4 regions of the Streptomyces sp. NPDC048171 genome follow, and region 2 is predicted to be linked to each of the others. Evidence: riboswitches for the same ligand, from Rfam matches in the RefSeq annotation. Region 2 holds a riboswitch; each other region holds the start of a gene.
What was found. A riboswitch is a leader RNA that binds a small molecule or an ion and turns the genes downstream of it on or off. The one in region 2 is predicted to bind cobalamin.
Positions count from the first base shown of each region.

Region 1: it holds a riboswitch for cobalamin, as region 2 does, so the genes downstream of both, ACGF3J_RS10905 (energy-coupling factor ABC transporter permease) here and ACGF3J_RS23060 (ABC transporter substrate-binding protein) in region 2, are expected to answer to the same signal.
Region 3: it holds a riboswitch for cobalamin, as region 2 does, so the genes downstream of both, ACGF3J_RS07150 (ribonucleoside-diphosphate reductase subunit alpha) here and ACGF3J_RS23060 (ABC transporter substrate-binding protein) in region 2, are expected to answer to the same signal.
Region 4: it holds a riboswitch for cobalamin, as region 2 does, so the genes downstream of both, metE (5-methyltetrahydropteroyltriglutamate--homocysteine S-methyltransferase) here and ACGF3J_RS23060 (ABC transporter substrate-binding protein) in region 2, are expected to answer to the same signal.

Region 1 is NZ_JBIDAU010000003.1:492,902-497,219, forward strand. It holds gene ACGF3J_RS10895 (chloride channel protein) at 161-1,456, shown strand; gene ACGF3J_RS10900 (potassium channel family protein) at 1,453-1,998, shown strand; cobalamin riboswitch at 2,075-2,260, shown strand; gene ACGF3J_RS10905 (energy-coupling factor ABC transporter permease) at 2,290-2,997, shown strand; gene ACGF3J_RS10910 (energy-coupling factor ABC transporter substrate-binding protein) at 2,994-3,332, shown strand; gene cbiQ (cobalt ECF transporter T component CbiQ) at 3,333-4,082, shown strand; gene ACGF3J_RS10920 (ATP-binding cassette domain-containing protein) at 4,079-4,318, shown strand, end outside.
Region 2 is NZ_JBIDAU010000008.1:108,172-112,489, forward strand. It holds gene ACGF3J_RS23045 (BlaI/MecI/CopY family transcriptional regulator) at 1-362, shown strand, start outside; gene ACGF3J_RS23050 (M56 family metallopeptidase) at 370-1,302, shown strand; gene ACGF3J_RS23055 (fasciclin domain-containing protein) at 1,655-2,314, shown strand; cobalamin riboswitch at 2,386-2,572, shown strand; gene ACGF3J_RS23060 (ABC transporter substrate-binding protein) at 2,710-3,723, shown strand; gene ACGF3J_RS23065 (FecCD family ABC transporter permease) at 3,822-4,318, shown strand, end outside.
Region 3 is NZ_JBIDAU010000002.1:597,591-601,908, reverse strand. It holds gene mctP (monocarboxylate uptake permease MctP) at 1-574, shown strand, start outside; gene ACGF3J_RS07155 (GNAT family N-acetyltransferase) at 673-1,179, shown strand; cobalamin riboswitch at 1,227-1,389, shown strand; gene ACGF3J_RS07150 (ribonucleoside-diphosphate reductase subunit alpha) at 1,513-3,900, shown strand; gene ACGF3J_RS07145 (ribonucleotide-diphosphate reductase subunit beta) at 3,957-4,318, shown strand, end outside.
Region 4 is NZ_JBIDAU010000007.1:74,889-79,206, reverse strand. It holds gene metE (5-methyltetrahydropteroyltriglutamate--homocysteine S-methyltransferase) at 1-2,257, opposite strand, end outside; cobalamin riboswitch at 2,427-2,648, opposite strand; gene ACGF3J_RS20380 (hypothetical protein) at 2,722-3,156, opposite strand; gene ACGF3J_RS20375 (GNAT family N-acetyltransferase) at 3,328-4,257, shown strand.

The DNA of each region.
Region 1 (4,318 bases), on a different contig from region 2:
CGCCGTACGGGTGAACGGTGCCCCGGCGTGCGCATGCGGCCCCGCGCCCCCTCGCGTTAACTGAGCCGCACCCGCGGGAGCGGACGAAGGAGGGCACGTGACGAGTCGGCCGGCGCCGGCGAACGCCGCCCCGGGACGGGCCGAGCAGTCGCTGCGGGAGATGCTGCTGAGCCCCGGCTACCGGCGGCTGTTGCTGCTGTGCGTGCTGCTGGGCGTGCCGATCGCGCTCGCCTGCTTCTTCTTCGTCGGTCTCCAGCACCAGTTGCAGCACTGGGTGTGGACCTCGCTGCCCGAGGCCGCCGGTTACGACACCCCGCCCTGGTGGTGGCCGCTGCCCGCGCTGGTGCTGGCCGGGCTGATCCTCGCGCCGATCGTGACCCGGATGCCGGGCGCCGGCGGGCATCTGCCGGTGAACGGTCTGGGCGGGCCGCCCGTCGGCCCCAAGGCGCTGCCGGGCGCGGTCCTGGCCGCGCTGGCCACCCTGCCGCTCGGCGTGGTGCTGGGTCCCGAGGCCCCGCTCATGGCGGTCGGCAGCGGACTCGCGCTGCTGGCGGTGCGGCGGCGGGCGGGGGCAGGCGGCGACCAGCGGGCCGGGGCGATCCTCGCGACGGCCGGCTCCACGGCCGCCATCTCCACCATCCTCGGCGGTCCGGTGGCCGCGGCCGTCCTGCTCATGGAGGGCGCGGGCCTGGCCGGGGCGCAGATGGTGGTCCTGCTGCTGCCCTGTCTGCTGGCCAGCGCCACCGGCTCCCTGGTCTTCACCGGCTTCGGGCAGTGGACCGGCCTGAAGATCGGCGCACTGGCCCTGCCCGACCTGCCGCCGGCCGCCAACCCGGACGTGGGCGACTTCCTGTGGGGCATCCCGACGGCGGCGCTGATCGCCGTGCTCATCACGCTGGCCCGCGAGCTGGGGCACCGCACCGTCTCGTGGACCCGGCGGCACACGGCCGTGCGCACGGTCGTCTGCGCCACGGCGGTCGGGGTGTGCGTGGCGGCGTACGCGTTGATCACCGGCCGTTCCCCGGCCGAGGCGGCGCTCTCCGGGCAGGCCGCGCTCGCCCAGCTCGCGGCCGACCCGCACGCCTGGCCGGTGGGCGCGCTGATCGCCCTGGTCGCGTGCAAGGGGCTGGCGTGGGGCATCGCGCTGGGCAGCCTGCGCGGCGGTCCGATCTTCCCGTCCGTGCTGCTGGGCACGGCGACGGCGATGGCCTGTTCCGGGCTGCCCGGCTTCGGCGTGACCCCCGCCCTCGCCCTCGGCATCTCCGCCGCGGCGGCCGCCGTGACGGGGCTGCCGCTGTCCAGCGCGGTCCTCGCGGTGCTGCTGACGGGCGGGGACGCGTACGACCAGATGCCGCTGATCGTGACCGCGTCGGTGGTCTCCTTCGTCGTCGCCCAGGTGGTGCGCCGGACGCAACCGGAGGCGGCCCACGCCCCGACGACGGGAACGACCGGGTGACGGAGCGCCGCACCGTACGGACCCGTTCCGGCTGGCACACCGCCCGGCCCTGGGTCGTTCGCGGCTGCGTCGCGGTGGCCGTGGCCGTGGCCTACTTCCTGCTCCCCCTCGACCACCTGGGGCCGCACCGGCCCGTGCTGAGCTGGGTACTGTGCGCCCTGCTGCTGGCCCTCGTGGCCGCGCTGCTGCTCCGGCAGATCCACCACGTCCTCGTGGACCGGCCCGAGACCAAGCCCGGCATGGTCATCACCCTGCTCATCATCCTGTCCGTGCACATCTTCTCGGCCACGTACTACGCCCTCGCCAAGGAGCCCGGCGAGTTCACCGGCCTGCACACCCGTGTCGACGCGCTCTACTTCACGGTGGTCACGCTCGCCACGGTCGGGTACGGGGACATCACGCCGAGCGGGCAGTCCGCCCGGATCGTCACCCTGATCCAGATCGCCTACAGCTTCGTGTTCCTCACCGCCGCCGCGACCGCGCTCAGCACGCGGGCCCGCGCCATGGTGGTCCGGCGCACGGAACGGGACCGGTCCGGCTGACGTTTCCGCAGCCCCGAGCCGTGTCCGCCGGGTCGGCGCGGCAGGATGCCTGCTTGTCACCAGCCCCGTGGGAGCACTACTGTCGCCACGCCTTGGTGAACGGGAAATCCGGTGTGATGCCGGTGCGGCCCTCGCCACTGTGAATCGGGAAGTCCGGCTCCGGCCCTCGCGGGCAGCCACTGGGTCCTCGTGACCCGGGAAGGCGTTGCACGGACAGCGGTACCCGTCAGCCAGGAGACCGGCCAGGGCGCGTCGTCCATCCACGAGGTGCTGGAGAGGGTCTGCTGAGCCATGCACATAGCCGAGGGCTTTCTGCCACCGGCGCACGCGATCGCCTGGGGTGTCGCGTCCGCGCCGTTCGTCGTCCACGGAGTCCGGTCACTCACCCGTGAGGTCAGGGAACACCCGGAGAGCACGCTGCTCCTCGGCGCCTCCGGTGCCTTCACGTTCGTCCTGTCCGCCCTGAAACTGCCCTCGGTCACCGGGAGCTGCTCCCATCCGACCGGCACCGGTCTGGGCGCCATCCTCTTCCGGCCGCCGATCATGGCGGTACTGGGCACCATCACCCTGCTCTTCCAGGCGCTGCTGCTCGCCCACGGCGGGCTGACCACGCTCGGCGCCAACGTCTTCTCGATGGCGATCGTCGGTCCCTGGGCCGGGTACGGCGTCTACCGGCTGCTGCGCCGTTACGACGTGCCGCTGATGGTCGCCGTGTTCTTCGCCGCGTTCGTCGCCGACCTGTCCACCTACTGCGTGACCAGCGTGCAGCTGGCGCTGGCCTTCCCGGACCCGAGCAGTGGATTCACCGGCGCCCTCGGCAAGTTCGGATCCATCTTCGCCGTCACGCAGATCCCGCTCGCGGTCAGCGAGGGCCTGCTCACGGTCATCGTGATGCGGCTGCTGGTGCAGTCCAGCAAGGGCGAACTGACCCGGCTGGGCGTGCTGCTCACCCGGTCGGGCAAGACCACGACCGACGAGCAGGAGGCGGTGGCCCGATGACCCGCAACGCGAAGATCAACGCCCTGCTGCTGCTCGCCGTGGCCGCGCTCGCGGTGCTGCCGCTGGTACTGGGGCTCGGCGACCACAAGGAGGAGCCGTTCGCCGGCGCGGACGCGGAGGCGGAGACGGCGATCACGGAGATCGAGCCGGACTACGAGCCGTGGTTCTCGCCGCTGTACGAACCGCCGTCCGGGGAGATCGAGTCGGCGCTGTTCGCGGTGCAGGCCGCGCTCGGCGCGGGTGTGCTGGCGTACTACTTCGGTGTGCGCCGGGGCCGGCGGCAGGGCGAGGAGCGGGCGGCGGCGGCACTGCGGGACACTCCCGCAGGGGACTGAGTGCTGCCGATCGACGCGGCGGCCCACAGCAGTCGGTGGCGCCGCCGCCACCCCGTGGACAAGGCCGTGCTCGGTCTCGGTCTGACCGTGCTCGCGATCTCGCTGCCGCCCTGGCCGGGCGCGGCGCTGGTGCTGGTGACGGCGCTGGCGGTGCTGCTCGGCCCGGCGGGGGTGCCCGGACGGCGGCTGTGGCGGGCGTACCGGGTGCCGTTGGGCTTCTGTGTGACGGGCGCGCTGCCGCTGCTGGTCCAGGTCGGGGGCGCGGGCGGGTTTCTGACGGTGGCGCAGGGCGGCCCGGTGCGCGCCGGTGAGCTGCTGCTGCGGACCTCCGCGGCCTCGCTCGGGGTGCTGCTGTTCGCGTTCACCACGCCGATGTCGGACCTGCTGCCCCGGCTGGTGCGGGCCGGGGTGCCCGCGCCGGTCGTGGACGTGGCGCTGGTGACGTACCGGATGAGTTTCCTGCTGCTGGACTCGGTGCGCCGGGTCCGGGAGGCGCAGGCCGCGCGGCTGGGGCACACCACCCGGGCGGCGACCTGGCGTTCACTGGGCGGGCTCGGCGCCACGGCGTTCGTGCGGGCCTTCGACCGGGCGGCGCGGCTCCAGTCCGGTCTGGCGGGCCGCGGCTACGACGGCACCCTGCGGGTCCTGGTGCCCGAGGCCCGCGTCTCGGTGGCCTTCACTGCGGCGAGCGGCGCGCTGCTCGCGGCGCTGGCCGCCCTCACCCTCGTACTGGAAAGGCCGTTGTCGTGAGTGGGACGAGCGAGGCGACCGCGCAGGCGCTGGTCGCCCTGCGGGGTGCGGCCTTCGCCTACGAGGAGGGCCCGGACGTGCTGGCCGGGCTGGACTTCTCGGTGCGCGAGGGGCGGGCGCTGGCGCTGCTCGGCCGCAACGGCAGCGGCAAGACCACGCTGATGCGGCTGCTGAGCGGCGGACTGAGGCCGCGTGCGGGGACGTTGACGCTCGGCGGGGAGCCGGTGGCGTACGAC
Region 2 (4,318 bases):
GGCGGCGGGGTCAGGGCGAGCTGGAGGCCCTGGTGCTGACGGCGCTGCGCGAGGCGGAAGGGCCCGCGACGGCCGGCTGGGTGCAGGAGCGGCTGGGCGGCGACCTCGCCTACACCACGGTGATCACGATCCTGACCCGGCTCCTGGAGAAGGGCGCCGTCAGCCGCGAGCGGGCGGGCCGGTCCTTCGCCTGGACACCCGCGGACCAGGCCGGTCTGGCCGCGCGCAGGATGCGCAAGGTCCTGGACGCCGAGAGCGACCGGGAGGCGGTGCTGGCCAGCTTCGTCACCGGCCTCGACCCGGACGACGAGCGGCTGCTGCGCGACCTGCTCGGGCACGCGCACGGCGCGGAGGACGGCTGACACCGCCATGGGGGTCTTCGTCTTCCTGCCACTGGTCCTGCCGCTGACGGCATGGCCCGTCGCCCGGCTGGCCGAGCAGCGCCTGCACCCGCGCACCGCGACCAGGCTGCTCACCGCCGTCGCCGCCGTCATGGCGCTGTGCAGCACCGTGTGCCTGGCGCTGGTGATGGTGGTCGGCACCGCGCAACTGCCCGGCAACCCGCTGCCCGACGGCTGGTCGGACCCCGAGGTGCGGGCGGCGGTGCCCTACGACGAGGTCGTCGGCAAGGCGGCGATTCCCGCTCTGTGCGCGGTACTCCTGGTCTCGGTCCGGGCGCTGTGGCGGCACGGCCGGGTGCGCCGCCGGGCCCACCGCGCCCTCGCCGGACTGCGGGGCACCGGCGTGGCCGTACTGCCGGACGACGTGCCCTACGCGTACGCCCTGCCCGGCGGACGCCGGGACCGGGTGGTGGTCAGCACCGCGCTGCTCGACTGCCTCGAACCGGCCGAGCGGCGCGCGCTGTTCGCCCACGAGCGGGCCCACCTCGCCGCCCGCCACCACCGCTTCCTGCTGGCCGTCCGGCTCGCCGCGCTGGCCAACCCGTTCCTGCGCCCCCTGCGCACCGCCGTCTCCTACACGGCCGAACGCTGGGCCGACGAGGCGGCCGCCAAGGTGGTCGGCGACCGTCGCACCGTGGCGACCGCGATCGGCAAGGCGGCCCTCGTCTCCCGGGGCACCCCGGTCGCGACCCTGGCCGGCCTCGCGGCGCCCGGCCCCGTGCCGCGCCGGGTGGCGGCCCTGCTGGGTCCCGCGCCCGCCGTCCGCACCTGGCCCTCGCTGTTCACCTCGGTGGGACTGGCCGCGTGGGCCGCGGCCGCCGGAACGGCCGTGTCGGCGATGTCGTCGGCGAACTCCGCCGTCACCATGTTCCTCATCCTGCGGGCCGCCACCCCGCTCTGAGCCTCCGTCATGTTGACGGCCTCCTCCGGGTGAAACCCCTGGTCACAGAGGTGTCCGAGAAACTTCCCCACTCGATCGGGTGATCGGCCAATCCGGAACCCGCCCTGCTCCGGATTCCCCGTGTGAGGGAAGAACCGAGACCACACCGACAGCGGACCGCCCGCCCGCGCTCCCTGCCTGCGATACGCAGGGCGGCTCGGCCTCCACGCGTATAGGAACCACCCACCGGGCGGACAGCTCACCGAGCGGACCATCGCTCCACCTCGACGCGTACCACGCTCCAGATCACTACATCGCTCCACATCACTACATCAGCGCTGCCTCAGTGCTGCCGATTTGCAGGGAGATATCCATGAACGCCCGTATCCGTCGCTCCGCCGTCGCCATCGTCGCGGCCGCCGTCCTGCCCCTGTCGCTGGCCGCCTGTTCCGACGACGGCGACAGCGGCTCCTCGGACTCCGCGCAGGCCGAGTCCTCGGCCCCCGCAGCCACCGACGACAAGTCCGAGGACACCTCGGGCGGCATGTCCGGCGCCGACGAGCCGTTCGGCCCGGCCTGCTCCACCGTGCCGAAGGAGGGCGCCGGTTCGTTCGACGGCATGGCGAAGGACCCGGTCGCCACCGCCGCCTCGAACAACCCGGCCCTGTCCACGCTGGTGTCGGCGGTGAAGAAGGCCGGTCTGGTCGACACCCTCAACAACGCCGAGAACATCACGGTGTTCGCGCCGACCAACGACGCCTTCGCCAAGATTCCGAAGGCCGACCTGGACAAGGTCCTCAACGACAAGGCGATGCTCACCGACATCCTGACCTACCACGTCGTGGGCCAGAAGCTCGCCCCCAAGGACCTGGAGAACGGCTCCTTCGACACCCTGCAGAAGTCCAAGCTCACCACCTCCGGCTCGGACGAGGCCTACAAGGTCAACGACTCCGCCAACGTGGTCTGCGGCAACGTCAAGACCGCCAACGCCAACGTCTACATCATCGACAGCGTCCTGATGCCGAAGAGCTGACGCGGTCGGGCGCGTCGGCGCCGGGGGGCGGATGAGGCAGCCGCCCGCCCCCCGGCGGCGCGAGGGCCCTGTGGTAGCTTGCGGAAGCCAGTCGAACCCACCTGGTGGGTCAGGGAATCCGGTGCGAATCCGGAGCTGACGCGCAGCGGTGAGGGTGACGGGCGGGACACGGGCCACTGGGCGGCGGACGCCGCCCGGGAAGGCGTCCCGCTCGGCCGACCCCGAGTCCGAAGACCTGCTGGCACCCGCGCCGTGTACGGCGCGGGACGCACCGCACGAACGGGCTTCGCGTACGAGCCCTCGACGCCAGAGGATCCTCCTTGCCCGCCTTCTCGCGCGCAGCGCGCCCCGCCGGTTTCCGACGCCTCCCTGCTTCCCCCCGGGCCCTCCGCGGCCTGGTGCCGCTCCTGGCCGGCGCCCTGCTGGCCGCCGGCTGCGGATCCGGGACGGACACCGGCGGCGACTCCGCAGCGCCGGACGCGGCCGGCTACCCGCGCACCGTCCGTGACTGCGGCCGCGAGGTCGAGGTCGCCGCACCTCCGCAGCGGGCGGTCTCCCTCAACCAGGGCACCACCGAGATCCTCCTCTCCCTCGGCCTGGCCGACCGCATGGCGGGCACCGCCACGTGGACCGACCCGGTCATGAAGGGGCTGGAGAAGGCCAACGCGGGTGTGCCCCGGCTCTCCGACGACATGCCGTCCTTCGAGACGGTCCTGGACGCCGAACCCGACTTCGTCGCCGCCTCCTTCGCCTCCACCCTCGGCACCGGGGGAGTGGCCACCCCCGAGCAGTTCCGCGAACTCGGCGTGCCGGCCTACCTCTCCCCGTCCGACTGCGTGGGCAAGGACAACAGCGGCGACGGCGACGGCGTGCGCAGCGAGCCCTTCACCATGGACACCGTCTACCGTGAGGTCCGAGACCTGGCCCGGCTGTTCGACGTCGAGGAACGCGGCGAGAAGTTGGTCGCCGACCTGAAGTCCCGGGTGAAGCAGGCGACGTCCGGCGTCGACGCCTCCGGCGTCACCCTCATGTACTGGTTCGCCAACTCCACGTCGCCCTACATGGGCGGCTGCTGCGGCGCCCCAGGCGTCATGACCCGCGCGGTCGGGGCGAAGAACGCCATGGACGACACCCACGACGAATGGCCGCAGGTCGGCTGGGAGACCGTTGCCGACCGCGACCCGGACGTCCTCGTCCTCGGCGACCTCACCCGCAAGTCGCAGACGGCCGAGACCGCCGCGAAGAAGATCGAGTTCCTGGAGTCCGACCCGGTCACCCGGAACATGACCGCCGTCCGCGAGAAGCGGTACGTCCTGCTCAGCGGGCAGGCCATGAACCCCACCATCCGCACCGTCGAGGGCGTCGAACAGGTGGCGGCCGCGCTGCGCGAGTACGGCCTCACCAAGTGACGTCCGCGAGCCGGGCGGCTTCCGAGGACGGGGCGTCCTCCAGGGACCGAATATCGTCCGAGGACCGGGCCGCGTCCGGGGAGCGGTCGCCCTCCGGCATACGCACGGCCGGCCGCCGTGCCTACCCCCTGTGGGCGCTGACCGGCGTCGTCGCCCTGTGCGCCTCCGTGGCCGTCGCCGTCACCATCGGACCGGCGGACATCGGCGTGGCCGATGTCTGGTCGGTCATCGTCGCCCACCTCGGCGCGGGCCCCGCCGCCTCGGACGTCACCCCCATCCGTGACGGCATCGTCTGGGACCTGCGGCTGCCCCGGACCTTGCTCGCCGCCGTGTGCGGCGCCGGACTCGCCGTGTGCGGCGCCGTCCTCCAGTCCCTGCTGCGCAACCCGCTCGCCGACCCCTTCGTGCTCGGCGTCTCCTCCGGTGCCTCGACCGGCGCCGTCCTGGTCGTCGTACTCGGCGTGGGCGGCGGCGCGCTGTCCGTCCCCGGCGGGGCGTTCCTCGGCGCGGTGTGCTCCTTCGCGCTGGTGATGCTGCTCAGCCACAGCCTCGGCGGCACCCCGGACCGCGTGGTCCTCGCGGGAGTGGCGGCGAT
Region 3 (4,318 bases), on a different contig from region 2:
GCCGGCGGCGATCATGTCGATCGCGGCGGCGAATCTCTTCACCCGCAACATCTACAAGGACTTCATCAAGCCGGACGCCACCCCGGCCCAGGAGACCAAGGTCTCCAAGCTGGTGTCGCTGCTGGTGAAGGTGGGCGCGCTGGTCTTCGTCCTGGGCATGGACAAGACGGTCGCGATCAACTTCCAGCTGCTCGGCGGCATCTGGATCCTGCAGACCTTCCCGGCGCTGGTCGGCGGCCTGTTCACGCGCTGGTTCCACCGCTGGGCGCTGCTCGGCGGCTGGGCGGTCGGCATGGTCTACGGCACGGTCGCCGCGTACGGTGTGGCCTCCCCGACGCAGAAGCACTTCGGCGGCTCCTCCGACGAGATCCCCGGCATCGGCGAGATCGGTTACATCGGTCTCACCGCCTTCGTGCTGAACATCCTGGTCACCGTGGTCCTGACCTTCGTCCTGCGGGCGGTCAAGGCGCCCGACGGCGTCGACGAGACCAAGCCGAGCGACTACACGGCGGACGCGGGCGACCCGGGCGTCGAGGTCGAACTGCCGCCGGCCACGGCGGGTACCTCGCACTAGGTCCTTCGTAGAGGTCCTTCGCAGAGGTCTTCCTCGTCAGCGGGCCGTCGGAGAAATCCGGCGGCCCGTTGTCGTACCCGTCGGGCACACTCGGGGTCATGGACTTCGTGATCCGGCGGGCGGCGGCCGAGGAGTACGACACCCTCGGCGAGATCACCGCACAGGCCTATCTGCGCGACGGCCTCCTCGACTTCGGGGACGACGACGCGTACCTGCACGAGCTGCGCGCCGTGGCCAAGCGGGCGGCGGCCGCCGAGGTGCTGGTCGCCGCGGCGGACGGCGGGGTGCTCGGCGGCGTGACCTTCGTGCCCTCCGGCGGGCCCATGGCGGACATCGCCCGGCCCGGTGAGGCCGAGATACGCATGCTCGCCGTCGCCCGCGAGGCACGCGGACGCGGGGCCGGCGAGGCGCTCGTGCGGGCCTGCGTCGACCGCGCCCGGTCCGTGGAGGGCTGCGTGCGCGTCGTGCTGTCCACCCAGGCCACCATGCGCACCGCCCACCGCCTCTACGCGCGCCTGGGCTTCACCCGCACCCCGGACCGCGACTGGAACCCCTTGCCGGAGCTGGACGACATCACTCTCCTCACCTACGAACTGACGCTCTGACACCACCCCGACACGCTGGCGGACACAACATCTGGGGGTGCTGGCGGAGCCCGGCACAAGATGTATGCTCGTGCTCGCTGTCGTCGCAGGGGAATCCGGTGTGAATCCGGAACTGTCCCGCAACGGTGTACATGCGTGTATCCGTACGTTCTCGGACGTACGTGCACGCGTGCCTCAGTCCGAGGACCTGCCGACAGTGTGCCCGGCCTCCCGGCCCGGGTGCCATGACGTCCGGGCCTCGTGGAGTGGGCCGGTGGACGCGACGCCGCGTGCGCTCGTGTGCTGCCCCCTGCCCTCCGCCAGGCCCCGTGCCGAGCGAGGGAGTGCCCCCACGTGACCATCGCGCCAGCCGATCCGGCCGCAGCGACCCCGGTGACGACTTCAGCGATGCCGGTGACCGAGGAGTCCGACGGACCCGGTGCCGCCCTGCTGCGGACCCTGACCGAGCTGACCGCCGACCTCCCCGACGCCGACCCCGGCCGGGTCGCCGCCGCCGCGCTGCGCGGCCGGTCCGCCCACGCGGACGAGGCCGAGCTGCGCGAGCTGGCCACGGAGGCGGCGGCCGGTCTCATCTCCGAGGACCCGGTCTACTCCCGGCTGGCCGCCCGGCTGCTGACCATCGGCATCCGCGTGGAGGCCGCCTCCCAGGGCGTCACGTCCTTCACCGAGTCGGTCGCCACCGGGCACCGCGAGGGCCTGATCGCCGACCGCACCGCCGAGTTCGTACGGCAGCACGCGGACCGGCTGGACGCGACGATCGACCGGGCCGCCGACGACCGCTTCGGCTACTTCGGGCTGCGCACCCTGCACAGCCGCTACCTGCTGCGGCACCCGATCACCCGCAAGGTCGTCGAAACGCCCCAGCACTTCATGCTGCGGGTCGCCGCCGGCCTCGCCGAGGACGACACCTCACGCTCCGTGGACGAGGTCACCGCGCTCTACGGCCTGATGAGCCACCTCGACTACCTGCCCTCCTCCCCCACCCTGTTCAACTCGGGCACCCGGCACGCCCAGATGTCGTCCTGCTACCTCCTCGACTCCCCCAAGGACGAGCTGGACTCCCTCTACGACCGCCTCCACCAGGTCGCCCGGCTCTCCAAGCACGCCGGCGGCATCGGCATCGCCTACTCCCGCGTCCGCTCCCGGGGTTCGCTGATCCGGGGCACCAACGGGCACTCCAACGGCATCGTCCCGTTCCTGAAGACGCTGGACGCCTCGGTGGCGGCCGTGAACCAGGGCGGCCGGCGCAAGGGCGCGGCGGCGGTCTACCTGGAGACCTGGCACGCGGACATCGAGGAGTTCCTGGAGCTGCGGGACAACACCGGCGAAGACGCCCGCCGCACGCACAACCTGAACCTGGCGCACTGGATCCCGGACGAGTTCATGCGCCGCGTGGACGCCGACGGCCAGTGGTCGCTGTTCTCGCCCGCCGACGTGCCCGAGCTGACCGACCTGTACGGCGCCGAGTTCGACGCGGCCTACCGCAAGGCCGAGGCCGCCGGGCTCGCCCGCAGGACCCTGCCCGCCCGCGAACTGTACGGCCGCATGATGCGCACCCTCGCGCAGACCGGCAACGGCTGGATGACCTTCAAGGACACCGCCAACCGCACCGCCAACCAGACGGCCGAGCCCGGCAACGTCATCCACTCCTCCAACCTCTGCACGGAGATCCTGGAGGTCACGGACGACGGCGAGACCGCGGTCTGCAACCTGGGCTCGGTCAACCTCGGCGCGTTCGTCGACGCGGCCCGGGGCGACATCGACTGGGAGCGGCTGGACGCCACCGTCCGCACCGCCGTCACCTTCCTGGACCGGGTCGTCGACATCAACTTCTACCCGACCGAGCAGGCGGGCCGCTCCAACGCCCGCTGGCGCCCGGTGGGCCTGGGCGCGATGGGTCTCCAGGACGTCTTCTTCCAGCTGCGCCTCCCCTTCGACTCGCCCGAGGCGAAGGCCCTGTCCACCCGCATCGCCGAGCGGATCATGCTCGCCGCGTACGAGACGTCCACCGACCTCGCCGAGCGCAACGGCCCGCTGCCGGCCTGGGAGAAGACCCGTACCGCCCGGGGCGTGCTGCACCCCGACCACTACGGCGTCGAGACCACCTGGCCGGAGCGCTGGGCGGCGCTGCGCGAGCGCATGGCCACCACCGGGCTGCGCAACTCCCTGCTGCTCGCCATCGCGCCGACCGCCACCATCGCCTCCATCGCGGGCGTCTACGAGTGCATCGAGCCGCAGGTGTCCAACCTGTTCAAGCGCGAGACGCTGTCCGGCGAGTTCCTCCAGGTCAACTCGTACCTGGTGAACGACCTCAAGCGGCTCGGCGTGTGGGACGCCCGCACCCGCGAGGCGCTGCGCGAGGCCAACGGCTCGGTCCAGGAGTTCTCCTGGATCCCCGCGGACGTCCGCGCGCTGTACCGCACCGCCTGGGAGATCCCGCAGCGCGGCCTGATCGACATGGCCGCCGCCCGCACCCCGTACCTCGACCAGGCCCAGTCGCTGAACCTGTTCCTGGAGACGCCGACCATCGGGAAGCTCTCCTCGATGTACGCGTACGCCTGGAAGCAGGGCCTGAAGACCACGTACTACCTACGCTCGCGCCCGGCGACGAGGATCGCCCGTGCCGCCGGCCGCGCCACCGTCCCCGCCCAGGCCACCCCGGACCCCGAAGCGGTCGCCTGCTCCCTTGAAAACCCCGAGTCCTGCGAGGCCTGCCAGTAATGCCCGCCCGTCGCCCGACCACCACCCCTGGAGGACGGCGCTCCGCGCCGACTGTGATGACTACCAAGAACCTGCTCGACCCGGGCTTCGAACTGACCCTGCGCCCCATGCGCTACCCGGACTTCTACGAGCGCTACCGGGACGCCATCAAGAACACCTGGCACGTCGAGGAGGTCGACCTCCACTCGGACGTCGCCGACCTCGCGAAGCTCAGCCCCGAGGAGCAGCACCTGATCGGCCGGCTGGTGGCCTTCTTCGCCACCGGTGACTCGATCGTGGCGAACAACCTGGTGCTCACCCTCTACAAGCACATCAACTCCCCCGAGGCGCGCCTTTACCTGTCGCGGCAGCTGTTCGAGGAGGCCGTCCACGTCCAGTTCTATCTGACGCTGCTGGACACCTACCTGCCCGACCCGGA
Region 4 (4,318 bases), on a different contig from region 2:
CACGGGTCTCGGGCCAGCCACGGGTCTTCAGTCCGCAGTCGGGGTTGACCCAGAGCCGCTCGGCCGGGATGGCCTTCAGGCCCGTACGCAGGAGGTCGGCGGCCTCGTCGGCGCTCGGGACACGCGGGGAGTGGATGTCGTAGACGCCCGGTCCGGCCTCGCGAGGGTAGCCGTGGGCGGCCAGTTCCCGGGCGACCTGCATGTGGCTGCGGGCTGCCTCCAGACTGATGACGTCGGCGTCGAGGTCGTCGATGGCCTGGACGATGTCGCCGAACTCCGCGTAGCACATGTGGGTGTGGATCTGGGTGTCCGGACGCACCCCGCTCGTGCTGAGCCGGAACGCCTCGGTCGCCCACGCCAGATAGGTGGCGTGGTCGGCGGCCCTCAGGGGCAGCGTCTCGCGCAGTGCGGGCTCGTCCACCTGGATGACCGAGGTGCCGGCGGCCTGCAGGTCGTTCACCTCGTCGCGCAGGGCGAGGGCGACCTGCCGGGCGGTGTCGCCGAGGGGCTGGTCGTCGCGGACGAAGGACCAGGCGAGCATGGTGACCGGCCCGGTGAGCATGCCCTTGACCGGGCGGTCGCTCAGGGACTGGGCGTAGTTCGTCCAGCGCACCGTCATCGGCTGCGGGCGGGAGATGTCACCGGCCAGGACCGGCGGACGGACGTAGCGGGTGCCGTACGACTGGACCCAGCCGTGCTGGGTGGCGAGGTAGCCGGTCAGCTGCTCGGCGAAGTACTGGACCATGTCGTTGCGCTCGGGCTCGCCGTGCACCAGGACGTCGATTCCGGTCTTCTCCTGGAAGGAGATGACCTCCTGGATCTCCGACCTGATGCGCTCCTCGTAACCGGCCTCGTCCAGGCGCCCGGCGCGCAGGTCGGCGCGTGCGGTGCGCAGCTCGGTGGTCTGCGGGAACGAGCCGATGGTGGTGGTCGGCAGCAGGGGCAGCCGGAGGTGGGCGCGCTGGGCCGCGGCCCGTTCGGCGTACGGCTGGGAACGGCGGGTGTCGGCGCTGGTCACGGCCTCCGCACGGGAGCGGACGGCAGGGTCGCGGGTGATGGGTGAGGTGGCCCGGGAGGCGAGGTCGGCGCGGTTGGCGGCGAGTTCGCCGGTGATGCCGTCGGTGCCCTGGGCGAGGCCCTTGGCGAGCGTGGCGATCTCGGAGGTCTTCTGCCGGGCGAACGCGAGCCAGCGCAGGATCTGCGGGTCGATGTCCCGCTCGAGGGCCGCGTCCAGCGGGACGTGCAGCAGGGAGCAGGAGGCGGAGACGTCTACACGGTCGGCGAGCCCGAGCAGGGTGCCGAGTGTGGTCAGGGACTTCTGCAGATCGTTGATCCAGATGTTGCGGCCGTTGACCACACCGGCGACCAGGCGCTTGCCGGGCAGTCCACCGACGGCGGCGAGCGCGTCGAGGTTGGCGGCGGCGGCCTCGGTGAAGTCCAGCGCCAGCCCGTCCACCGGTGCCTTGGCCAGCATCGGCAGGGCGTCGCCGAGCCGGTCGAAGTACGAGGCGACCAGCAGCTTCGGACGGTCGGACAGGGCGCCGAGATCACGGAAGGCGCGCTCCGCGGCATTCAGCTCGGCCGGGGTGCGGTCCTGGACCAGGGCGGGTTCGTCGAGCTGGACCCATTCGGCGCCGGCCGCACGCAGGTCGGCGAGGACCTCGGCGTACACGGGAAGCAGCCGGTCCAGGAGCGTGAGCGGCTCGAAGTCCGCGGGCACGCCGGGAGCGGGCTTGGCGAGCAGCAGGTACGTGACGGGGCCGACCAGGACCGGACGGGCGGTGAGGCCCTCGGCGAGGGCTTCCTTCAGCTCGGCGACCTGCTTGGTGGAGTCGGCCGTGAAGACGGTGCCGGGACCGAGTTCGGGGACGAGGTAGTGGTAGTTCGTGTCGAACCACTTGGTCATCTCCAGCGGCGCCACGTCCTGGGTGCCGCGGGCCATCGCGAAGTAGCCGTCCGTCGCGTCGGCGACGACGGCGGCGCGGTGCCGTTCCGGAATCGCGCCGACCATGACGGTGGTGTCGAGGACGTGGTCGTAGTACGAGAAATCACCGGTGGGCACCTCGTGGATGCCGGCGTCGGTGAGCTGCCGCCGGTTGTCGCGCCGGAGTTCGGCGGCGGTGGCGTGGAGGGCGTCGGCGGTGACGCGGCCCTTCCAGTAGCCCTCGACGGCCTTCTTCAGTTCACGGTTCTGACCCTGGCGGGGGTAGCCGTACACGGTGGCCCGTGCTGCCGCGGCTGCGGACTTCGCTGTCACGGAGATCTCCTTCGCGAGATGAGTCCCTGAGATCCCGGGGACGGGACGAGAGCGCGAAGGTGTGGCTGACAGCCGGACGGTGACGACCCCGCGCGGCAAAGGCACGGCCGTTCCGTCTGGTGCACGCCGACCCGCCCTCGAGGTCACCGGGATGTCCGCGCGCGGAACGGTCCGCACGCGGGCAGTTGGCAGGTCTTCGGACTCGCGGGCACGCCCTCCGTCCGGAGGACACCTACTGGCCGTCGCTTCCCGGGCCCGGTACGTCGGACCCAGTGCGTATGACGGCGGTCGTTCCCGCTCACCGCTGCGGGGCAGTCCCGGATTCCCACCGGGTTCCCTCTTACGACACCCCGCCTGGCGGACGGGGCGAACCAGCTGCACCGTTCACCCTACCGGGGACCACCCCGGAATCGGCCGGACGCGTCCGGCATGCGGACGGTGCGACGGGACACACCGCCGGCGGACTACTGCTGGGCCCAGTCGCTGCGGTCCCGCTCGGGCGCGACGGCGTGCCGCGGGCAGGCCGTGTCGTGGGCCGAGCCCAGCGAGGTCCACCACACCTCGCAGCAGTCGGCGCTCACGGGGACGCGGGCTGCGGCGGGGCGGGTGCACTCCGGGCCGTGCACGGCGCCGTCGGAGTGCCGCCAGAAGGCGCAGCACGGGGCGAGACCGACCGGCTGCCGATGAGGCGGACGGGCCAGGAGTTCGGCCCGGCGTGCCAGAACGGTCCTGCGCCGGTGCTCGGCCCCCTCCCGGGCCGCGCACCAGGCCATGACCCCCGCGGCGTAGAGCCCGGGCAGGGCGAGCCAGGGGTGGTGGCTGCCCCCGTACCAGGCGGCGGCGAGCAGGAGAACGGCGGCGGCACGGCACCCGCGTGCGGTGCGCAGGCTCGGTGTCACAGGAGACTCCCGTGGGTCGGCGACGGAGAAGGCCCTCAGGACACCCGTATGCCCGCGGTTCGCGGACCTACGTCCACCCGTCGCGCCCCATCCGCGTCCGGACGGTCCTCAGCGGCGTGCAGGGCGGAAATTCCGTTGCGGGCGCCCGCCGGCGCCCTCGATTCTGCTCTCATGTCCACCGCCGAACTGCGGCCGGCCACCCTTGCCGACGCGCCCGCCATCACCCAGCTCCTCAACGAGATCGACCGGATCGAGATCGGCCGCCCCGAGACCGACCAGCACACCGTCGAGGCCGACCTGAAGCATCCCGAGACGGATCTGAGCCGGGACTCGTGGCTCGCCTTCGACGGCGGCCTGCTGGTGGCGTACGGGCTGTTGTGGGACGAGTCCGGCGGCGAGCGCGTGGACATCGACCACTACGTGCTCCCCGGCCACCAGGACACCGGCCTGCGGCTGCTGGCCGCCATGGAGGACCGCGCCCCTGCCAAGGCACGGGCCAACGGGGCCGCTCGGGCCGTCGTCCACCTGCATCTCAACGCCCGGCCCACGACCGACACCGCGCTCCTCGCGGAGCGGGGCTGGCGGGTCGTCCGGTCCCACCACGTCCTGCGCCGGGCGGTGGACCCCGCGGCCGACCTGCCGCCGCGTGCCCCGGCCGGGGTGAGCGTGCGCGCCTGCGCGACGGAGGCGGACCGGGTCCGGGTGCACGAGCTGTACCAGCAGGCGTTCGCCGGGCACTTCGACTTCCAGCCGCGCCCCTACCGGCTCTGGCTCAGCGACATCGACGCCGAGGGGCTCGACTGGTCCCTGGTGTGGATCGCCGCCACCGACGACCTGGGGGACGCCGGTTTCCTGCTGGCCCGGGACGACCGCGAGGCCATGGGCTGGATCCGCGCCCTCGGCGTGCTGGGCGAGGCACGGGGGAGGGGCCTGGGCGGATTCCTCCTGCGGCACGCCTTCGCGCACTTCGCCGCGCGGGGCCGGGACACGGTGGGCCTCGGGGTCGACACGGCCAACGCCACCGGCGCACCGCGCCTCTACGGCCGCAACGGCATGACCGTCCACTTCGCGGTCGACACCTGGGAGGCCGTCATCGGCTGACGCCCGGTACGGCACCGGCCGCCGGCCGGTGCCGTCGGCCGAGCACGTCAGAGCACCATCG